2 regions of the Fructobacillus sp. ChS1-6f1-1-27 genome follow, and region 1 is predicted to be linked to the other one. Evidence: predicted binding sites of a transcription regulator. Region 1 holds the regulator's gene; the other holds the start of a gene.

Region 1 (4,924 bases):
CCTGCTGGTACAACTTAGTAGCCAATTCAGTGGCAACCTTTTGCAAGGCATCCGTCTTTTCCTTCAAGTCAGTCAAGTCAGCGTCTTCAGCAGAAGCAGCTTCCTTAGCCTTCTTCAAGTCTTCCAAAGCATCAGCAGTTGGCTTCTTGTCATCATCTGACAACTTGTCCCCAACTTCTTCCAAAGTCTTTTCAGTCTGGAAAATCAATTGGTCGGCGTTATTACGCGTTTCAACAGCTTCCTTCTTCTTGTTATCAGCTTCTTCGTTAGCCTTGGCATCGTTCATCATCTTTTCGATTTCGTCATCTGACAAACCACCGGCAGCTTGGATGGTAATCTTTTGTTCCTTTTGAGTACCCAAGTCCTTGGCAGAAACGTTTACAATCCCGTTTCGGTCAATATCGAAGGTAACTTCGATTTGTGGGACACCGCGCTTAGCAGCAGGGATATCTGACAATTGGAACTTACCCAACGTCTTGTTGTCAGCAGCCATTGACCGTTCACCTTGCAAGACGTGGATATCAACGGCTGGTTGGTTATCTTCAGCAGTTGAGAAGACCTGTGACTTTGACGTAGGAATCGTCGTGTTGCGGTCAATCAACTTAGTGAAGACCCCACCCATGGTTTCAATACCAAGTGACAAAGGCGTAACATCCAACAAGACAACGTCCTTCACATCACCAGTAATCACACCGCCTTGAACAGCAGCCCCAAGGGCAACAGCTTCATCAGGGTTGATTGAGTGGTTTGGTTCCTTACCAGTCATCTTCTTAACTGATTCTTGAACAGCTGGGATTCGCGTTGAACCACCATTCAAGATTACTTCGTCGATTTCGTCAAATGACAAACCAGCGTCCTTCAAGGCAGCCATCACTGGTTGTTCTGCCTTCTTAACCAAGTCAGCAGTCAATTCGTTGAACTTAGCACGAGTAAGTGAGGTTTGTAAGTGCAAAGGACCTTCTGAACCAGAAGCGATAAATGGCAAGTCGATTTGTGCTTCAGTGGCTGAAGACAAAGTCTTCTTAGCAGTTTCAGCAGCATCCTTCAACCGTTGCAAGGCCAACTTGTCATCCTTCAAGTCGATACCGTTAGCTTGCTTGAATTCATCGGCTAAGTAGTCGATAACTTTGGCATCAAAGTCATCCCCACCAAGGTGAGTATCACCGTTAGTAGACAAAACTTCAAAGACACCGTCACCCAATTCAAGGACAGAAACATCAAAGGTTCCACCACCAAGGTCATAAACCAAGATCTTTTCATCCTTATCCAACTTGTCCAAACCATAGGCTAGTGAAGCAGCGGTTGGTTCGTTAATGATTCGTTCAACTTCCAAACCGGCAATCTTACCGGCATCCTTAGTAGCTTGACGTTGGGCATCGTTAAAGTATGCAGGTACCGTAATGACGGCCTTATCAACCTTTTCACCCAAGTAATCTTCAGCGTAACCCTTGATGTATTGCAAGACCATCGCTGAGATTTCTTGTGGAGTATAGTCCTTACCATCAACAGAAACCTTGTAGTTGGCTTCGCCCATGTGAGACTTGATTGATGAAATCGTGTCAGGGTTCGTAATTGCTTGACGCTTAGCTACGTCCCCAACCTGTGTTTCCCCGTTCTTAAATGACACAACAGAAGGTGTGGTCCGACCACCATCTGGGTTGGTAATAATCTTTGGCTTGCCACCTTCTAATACGGCAACAGCTGAGTTAGTAGTTCCTAAATCAATTCCGATAATCTTTGACATAATATCTACCCTTTCTATCTTTTGTTAACAATTTTTAGCTTTTTAAGGTGTGGTGCCAAGAAGCTGAATCACCATGGCAAATTAATTAGCAACCGCCACCATTGCTGGCCGGATCACCCGGTCTTGTAAGACATAACCCTTTTGCAACACTTGGGCAACCTGGTCAGCCTTGATTTCACCCTCGGCTGGAACTGATTGGACACCTTGCATTGTGTTTGGATCAAAGTCATCACCGACTGCCCCAACTTCTTCAATACCGTTGGTCGTCAATGCTTGCTTCAAAGTCTTCAAGGTGATTTCAACACCCTTATGGATTTGTTCCACCTTAGCGTCCCCATCAGGGTCAACTGCCAAAGCTCGTTCCAAGTTATCAACCACCGGTAAGATTGCTTCGGCCAACTTTTGACCATCGTACTTGCGGATGTTAGCCATTTCACGGGCATTTCGCGTTTGGATGTTTTGAATTTCCGCTTGCGCACGGAGCAATTCATCATCCTTAGCCTCTAGAGCTGCTCGAATTTCAGCAACTGGGTCAGTGGTTTCATCGTCAGTGACATCCTGACTTTCAGCTGTTTCAGTTTCTTCAGCCGGTTGGTCAGTTTTGCCTTCATCTGCTTGGGCCTTTTCGTCAAAGTCCTTTTCTTCTTGTTCTTCAGCAACTTCTTCTTGCAAGTCTTGTTCTTCCTTTGAATCCTTCACAGGCATCCTCCTTTGGGTTAAACGTACTCAATTAATTTACTATCTAATGCTTTCGCAAATGCCGCTAAGAGTTTAGTCATCTTGGCATATGGCATCCGGATTGGTCCAACCAGGGCAATTACCCCAGATGGGTCCCCTGCCAGCGTAAATGGTGCCGACAGGATGGCGTAGTCATGGAGCAAGGGACTTTCAAGTTCCTTACCTAAGCGGATATTGACCTGACCAGGAATGGTCTGGGCCAAAACCCGGACTTCATCTGGCAAATCAAACAACTCCAAGATTGCCCGGGCTTCCTTGATGTTCAAGTAGGCATCGTCTGCCACTTCTAACAGAGATAGTCGACCGCCGACATGAACTTCTTCTTCAACCGTCCGGGCTAAAACGCCACCAAACAGTTGCAAGAAGGCTGCCGGGCTTTCAACATTCCGAGATAAGACCACCGGCAGTTCATCCGAGTTCATCATCGAAAGAACTTCTCTTACCGGTCGGCCAACCATCTGGGCGTTGATATAAGCCACCATGTTGGTCAAGGAACTAACTGGTAGGTCCTTTGGTAAGCGGAAGGTTTGCGATGAAACCTTTCCATCTGAAGTGGCTAAGACCGCCAAAACCTGCTGACGTTCTAACTGGATTAACTGAAAAGAAGAAATCTTCAAGTTAGTAGGCTTTGGTTTTAAGACCAAGGCCGTTAGTCCGGTTAAATCGGCCAAAATATTAGCCGTTTGAGCCAACAAGTCATCTAATTCGTGGAAGTTTCCGCGGATTTGGTTGGCAATCAAGGCCACATCAGCCTCTGAAACTTGGTCGGCGACCATCAAGTGGTCCAAATAATACCGGTAACCAGCTTTCGAAGGTACCCGGCCAGCCGAAGTGTGGAGCTTTTTAATCAAGTCCGCTTCTTCCAAAAACATCATTTCGTTCCGGATAGTGGCTGGCGAGTAGTCTAAGTTTAACTGGTCATGCAGCGTCTTGGACCCAACCGCATGGGCGGTTTGCGTGTACTGGTAAATAATCGCCGCTAAAATCATTTGTTGTCGATCAGTTAGCACGGTCACAAACCTCCTGCTTTATTATTAGCACTCAAAACTCTTAACTGCTAATACCTATATTATACAAAAGATTTTCAAAAACGCAAGGATTTTAGCACTCTTATTATCGGAGTGCTAAAAATAAGCAAAAAGGCTTTGGTGTAAGGGCCTCTGGGAAATCAAGGAAAAGAAAAAAGAACCTTTTTCAAAGCTTTTTTGAAAAAAGTTCTTTATTTATTGGCCAAAACCTCTAAGGTATCCAAGCGGTCCTGGTCTAATTGCTTAATTAAATTATCAACCGTGGTGAACTTCACCTCATCGCGGAGTTTGGCAACCCACTTGACCTCGACTTGTTCACCATAAACTTGGTCAGCAAAGTCAAAGAGGTTGATTTCAACCGTTACCGGTCGGTTGGCTTCAAAGGTCACATTCCGACCGATCGAGGCCATCCCACCATACCAGTGGCCATCGACCTTGGTTTCAACGGCATACACGCCAAGGCCCGGAAGCGACTCAAGCTCAGGAGTAGCAATGTTAACGGTTGGATAGCCTAGCGTGCGACCGCGAGCGTTGCCGTGGACAACTAGGCCAGAGGTTTGATGAAACCGGCCCAAGGCAGCGGTCACAGCATCCACCCGGCCGGCCGCTAGGTCAATCCGGATTTGCCGGGAAGCAACCTTATCAGCTTGACCAGCCAAAGTCTTTTTACCAACTGTAACAACGTCAAACCGACCGGCCGCATAATCTGGCAAGTGGGCCATATCCGCCTGGTAATCTTTGGCCCCGTAATAGTGGTCAAAGCCAGCCACGACCGTATCGACCTGGAGGGGCAACAAGACCTCCCGAATGTAATCTTCCGGCTTTAAAGCCGACACATGGGAGGTCAGTTGTAAGCAGTAAACCCGGTCAACGCCCAATTCGCCCAACAAGGCCACCTTTTGGTCTAAGGGCGTTAAATAATGCCAGGGCTGGGCCAATTTTTCAAAAACCAAACCTGGGTATGGGCTGTAAGTTAAGACCGCTAATGGTAAGCCTTTTTGGTCCGCCACCTTTTTGGCCGCCTTAATCACTTCCTGGTGGCCCAGGTGGACCCCATCAAAAAAGCCCATCGCCAAGACTTGCTTGGCAGGTGCTTTTGATAATGCAAATGGGTAGTGTAATGAAATCAATTCAGTCATAGGGTTATTATAGCAAAGTTTTTTTGTTAACGGCTGCCAGCTAATGGCGACTGCTCGATGATGTTGCTAGATGGTGGCGGTACTAGCCCACTAGCCTTGCTGGAGTATCAAGCAACTAGGTTAGCCAAAAAAGTACCGCGACCGCCAGCACTGCTGGTCAGGACTATCATCAAAGGCGTAAACCGCGATTAATTCGTCCTGGTAATAAGCTTGGTAGTAACCTGCTTCTGTCTTTGGCCAGCGGTCTGGGCCAATTTTTTGACCATTTTTAACAG
Region 2 (4,924 bases), on a different contig from region 1:
ACCAAATTGACTATGTTGGCTCGAATGGGTCGGTGGTCGCAGCTGCCAGTCAGGAACTTTTCTCCATTTATCTGACGCCAGAGCAGATTCGCAAGGTCATCGACTGGAATAGCCTAAACCCGCAATCAGCTGATAATGTGATTGTTTTGTCTGGGGTGAAGGGAACTTACATTTCCAACCATGTTGGTCAGGAGTTCCAGGACATGCTGGCCATGTTTTATCCAAATGTGACCCAGGTTGAAAAGCTCTTGCAGATTGATGACCAAATCTTGGGGGTTTCTTTTGTTTGGCCAAACGAAGAGGTCCAAGAGCACGTCGATGAAATCAACCAGCAGTTTGGAGATGATATCCACGTGACAGGGTCTGGTTTTGGATCAGTTGATATTTTGCCAAAGGGTGTCAATAAGGCGGCGGCCTTAGAAGTCTTACAAGACTACTACGATGTCTTGGATGATGAGTTGATGGTTTTTGGTGATAATACCAATGACTCTGAAATGTTGGCCAAATACAACCACGCTTATTTGATGCCAAACGCTTCGGACCAAATGAAGCAAATTCACTCTGACAAGGACTTCGCAGTCGCACAAAGTGTCGAAGAGGGCGTCTTGCAGACGATTAAAAAAGAATTGAACTTAAAATAAAAAGATGAGCCAATTGGCTCATCTTTTTTTATTTAGTCGTGTTCATTTTTTGGGATGCCAAACCAGTTGACCCCGACCGCAAAAATTACACCGACAAAGGTATCAAAAATCCGCAAGAAGACGTAGTCGACGGTCGCATCGACTGGAATGGTTAAGGCAATCAGCAAGAGGGCGGCGAGACCACCGATAATGCCCAGCTCATAATTCAGTGCGTCTAAAATCATAATGGTGCCAATCACAAATAATGGCAGGAAGATGATTTCCATCAAGGCGTTATGGTGGGATAATTGCCGGACGAAGAAGAACATTAGGGCGAAAAACCCACCGACGGTGTTGGAAACCAGCCGGACCTTGGCGAATTGGATGGTGTTGTCCCAACTTTCTCGCAAGGCAAAGACGGCCGCAATCGCAGGGACGGAAGCGGACCGACCGATAAAGAAGTAGGTGATTAAGATTAACATCACCACGATGGCCGTCTTGACGGTCCGCATACCGAGGCGGAACTGAATATTTTTCATTGAAAACTCCTGTTAACTTGGTACTATTAAGCGTATCATAGAGTGCGACAGAAAAGAAATTATTTGCAGAAAAGGGGCTCTTTGATGACAGTAGATAACCAAGTTTTAAAGCAGTTGCATGACCACCAGTCAATCCGGTCGTTTACCGATCAACCGGTGACTGATGACCAAGTTGAGGAAATTTTTTCAGCAGCCTTAGCTGGCCCTAATATGCAGAACTTTCAACCAGTCACCTTTATTGAAATTACCGACCAAGATTTAAAGAAGCAGATTACTGATAAGGTTCACATGAAGTATATCGAAAATGCGACCCGGTACTTTGTGGTTGCCGTTGACTGGAACAAAGTCTTTATCGGCCAAGACGAAGAGACGGTTCAAATCATGAAGGACCGGTTGGCCCACTACCAATACCTTGAAGGTGGGATTGTTTCGGCATCAATCGCCTTGGGCCGGGTCCAAGTAGCTGCTGAATCGCTTGGAATTGGATCGGTGACGATGGCTGGTGCCATGGGTGCTTACGAACTTTATGAGCAAAATTTGAATTTGCCAAAGTACGTGAAGCCAATCATGGGCTTCTCGCTTGGTTACCCTGACCAAATGCCTGGCATCAAGCCAAAGTTGCCATTAGCAGGTTCCTTGATGACAGACGGTTACCAAGAAGATCAATTGGAAGAAGCGGTCAAGGAATACGACCAGACAATGGCTGAGTACTTTGCTAACCGGGATATGGAGACGAACTGGACGAAGCACAATGAATCTTTGTTCAAGAAGATTCCGGCTAACTCAGCCTTGTCACAATATCCAAAGGACAAAGGTTTTAACTTAAAATAAATTTTTTAACGGTTCAAACGTATGATAGTTTGGGCTGTTTTTATTTGTCAAAAAGGGCTGGTTTTATCCGATAAAATTCGTAAATCGGTTGTTGACATGAAAGTGACCCGTGCTATACTAAAGGTAGTTTAGCACTCATAATAATAGAGTGCTAAAACTTATAAAACGGAGGATTCGATTTATGTTAAAACCATTAGGAGACCGCGTGATTGTCAGCGTGCCAGAGCAAAGCGAGCAAACGGTTGGTGGCATTGTCTTAGCCGCCAATACCCAAGAAAAACCGCTAACTGGAAAGGTTGTAGCTGTTGGAGCTGGCTTGCAGACTGACAACGGCCAAGTGCTTGAAATGACGGTTAAAGAAGGCGACCAAGTTCTCTTTGATAAGTTTGCTGGCCAAGAAGTTAGCTTTGATGGTCAGGACTATTTGGCTTTGCATGAAAAAGATTTGATTGCCATCGTTGAATAAGTTTGAACAGTTAAATTAATCGTAATTAAGAAAAAGAGGCAGATTTTTATGGCAAAGGAATTAAAGTTTGCAGAAGATGCTCGATCTAAGATGAAGGTCGGCGTTGATAAGTTGGCAGATACGGTCAAGACGACGATTGGTCCCAAGGGACGCAACGTTGTTTTGGAAGAATCATACGGTTCACCAACCATCACAAACGACGGGGTTACGATTGCTAAGGCAATCGACTTGGACGACCACTTTGAAAACATGGGGGCCAAGTTAGTCGCCGAAGTCGCTTCTAAGACTAATGATATTGCTGGTGATGGTACCACAACTGCGACCGTTTTGACGCAGGCCATTGTTGGCGAAGGGTTAAAGAACGTGACTGCTGGTGCCAACCCAGTTGGTATCCGGACTGGAATTGAAAAGGCGACGGCCGCTGCCGTTCAAAAGCTTCACGATATGTCTCATGCCGTTTCGACCAAGGATGAAATTGCCCAAATCGCTTCGATTTCAGCAGCTAACGAAGAAGTTGGCTCGTTGATTGCCGAAGCAATGGAAAAGGTTGGTAACGACGGGGTTATCACAATTGAAGAGTCCAAGGGAATTGAGACGACTTTGAACGTGGTCGAAGGAATGCAATTTGACCGCGGTTATATGTCCCAGTACATGGTGACCGACAACGAAAAGATGGAAGCTAACTTGGACAATCCTTACTTGTTGATTACCGACAAGAAGATTGGCAATATCCAAGACATCTTACCTGTCTTGCAACAAGTTGTTGAACAAGGCCGGTCAATGGTGATTTTGGCTGATGATATCACCGGAGAAGCCTTGCCAACCTTGGTTTTGAACAAGATGCGGGGAACCTTTAATGTTGTGGCTGTTAAGGCCCCTGGTTTTGGTGACCGCCGCAAGGCCATGCTAGAAGATATTGCTATCTTGACTGGTGGAACAGTGGTCACAGACGACCTTGGTTTGAACTTGAAGGACGTGACGATTGACCAACTTGGTCAGGCCAATAAGGTTAACGTTACCAAGGATAATACCACGATTGTTGAAGGCGCCGGGGACAAGTCCCAGGTCAAGGACAGAGTCGAAACGATTAAGCAGCAAATTGCCGAAACGACTTCAAGCTTTGATAAGGAAAAGTTGCAAGAACGTTTGGCTAAGATGGCCGGCGGTGTGGCCGTCATTAACGTTGGTGCCGCTACTGAAACTGAATTGAAGGAACGCAAGTACCGGATTGAAGACGCCTTGAACGCTACTCGGGCCGCGGTTGAAGAAGGCTTCGTTGCTGGTGGTGGAACAGCCTTGGTTAACACCATGGAAGCTGCCGCTAGTGTTCAGGCAGAAGGGGATGTTGCGACCGGTGTGAAGACCGTTGTTGCTGCCCTTGAAGCTCCTGTTCGCCAAATCGCTGAGAATGCTGGTTTGGAAGGGTCTGTGATTGTTAACAAGTTAAAGGAACAACCTGAAGGAACTGGTTACAATGCCAAGACTGATGAATGGGTTGACATGGTCAAGGCCGGAATCGTTGACCCAACCAAGGTGACCCGGTCAGCTTTGCAAAATGCTGCCTCAGTTTCAGCCTTGCTGTTGACGACTGAAGCTGTGGTTGCCGAGCAACCAAAGGCTGACGCTCCGGCCATGTCTGATGGTGGGGCTGCTGGAATGCCTGGAATGATGTAATTATTTTTCAAAATTTCTAATTTTTATCTTTGCTTAGCTCACGTTAATAAAAAACATTTTTTCGAAGCTAGTCTTGAAAAAGACTAGCTTTTTTGGTGGACAAGGTTACAATTATTCTAAATCCTTGTGATACAATAAATCTGGAGGTAACAAATGACATTTTACAGTGTAGATTACTTATCCAGGCAGACCAGCCTGACGAATACAATTGGTATAACAATGGTCGTTGTGACTTTTGTTCTAATGGCGATGGGCGTGGTGGCTAACGCTAAAAATCGTTTAAACACTCGGTACCGCGACTTGACAATTATTGCCTTCTTACTCTTTTTGCTTTTTGCAGCTTTTCAGTGGATTAACTTGGAAAATACGAAAGCAAAGAATTCTGAGCAAACTCAGATGGCAACCTTTGCTAAAAATTATGCCCATGACCAAAAGATTAAGGAAAAGAACTTGTCCTTTAATTCGACCTCTTTGGCCACTGGAATTATCGCTAAGCAGGGTAAAGATTACTACCAGTTGACAATTGCCCAAGACGGCCAGTCCTATTCACGGACCCAGGTTTACTTGATGAATAAGAACGTGGAGGTCCAAGACTGATGAGTATTACAAGTATGTATTTGCCAATCTTTTTAAAGTTAAGTATTGGTTTGATTGTCTTGATTGTTCAGTTAAATATTTATGGAAAAGGGAACCTCGCACCGGCCTCAGCTTTGGACCAAGTTCAAAACTATGTTTTGGGTGCCATCATTGGAGGAACCATTTATTCTGAAGCCATTACGGTAATGCAGTTCATT

Evidence for each region. The regulator HrcA, encoded in region 1, represses chaperone genes, less so after heat shock. The targets are predictions, from matches to a motif close to TTAGCACTCNNNNNNNNNGAGTGCTAA.
Region 2: a site for HrcA is predicted at 2,119-2,145, ahead of groES (co-chaperone GroES). Genes of this name have one in related genera too.

Annotation. Positions count from the first base shown of each region.
Region 1 covers NZ_JCAOER010000001.1:171,121-176,044, reverse strand. Annotated here, with positions in the region: gene dnaK (molecular chaperone DnaK) at 1-1,744, opposite strand, end outside; gene grpE (nucleotide exchange factor GrpE) at 1,826-2,443, opposite strand; gene hrcA (heat-inducible transcriptional repressor HrcA) at 2,461-3,492, opposite strand; gene ribF (riboflavin biosynthesis protein RibF) at 3,702-4,649, opposite strand; gene truB (tRNA pseudouridine(55) synthase TruB) at 4,770-4,924, opposite strand, start outside.
Region 2 covers NZ_JCAOER010000002.1:160,875-165,798, forward strand. Annotated here, with positions in the region: gene AC5162_RS01865 (Cof-type HAD-IIB family hydrolase) at 1-641, shown strand, start outside; gene AC5162_RS01870 (FUSC family protein) at 674-1,159, opposite strand; gene AC5162_RS01875 (nitroreductase family protein) at 1,244-1,990, shown strand; gene groES (co-chaperone GroES) at 2,172-2,456, shown strand; gene groL (chaperonin GroEL) at 2,505-4,130, shown strand; gene AC5162_RS01890 (DUF3290 family protein) at 4,284-4,727, shown strand; gene AC5162_RS01895 (DUF421 domain-containing protein) at 4,727-4,924, shown strand, end outside.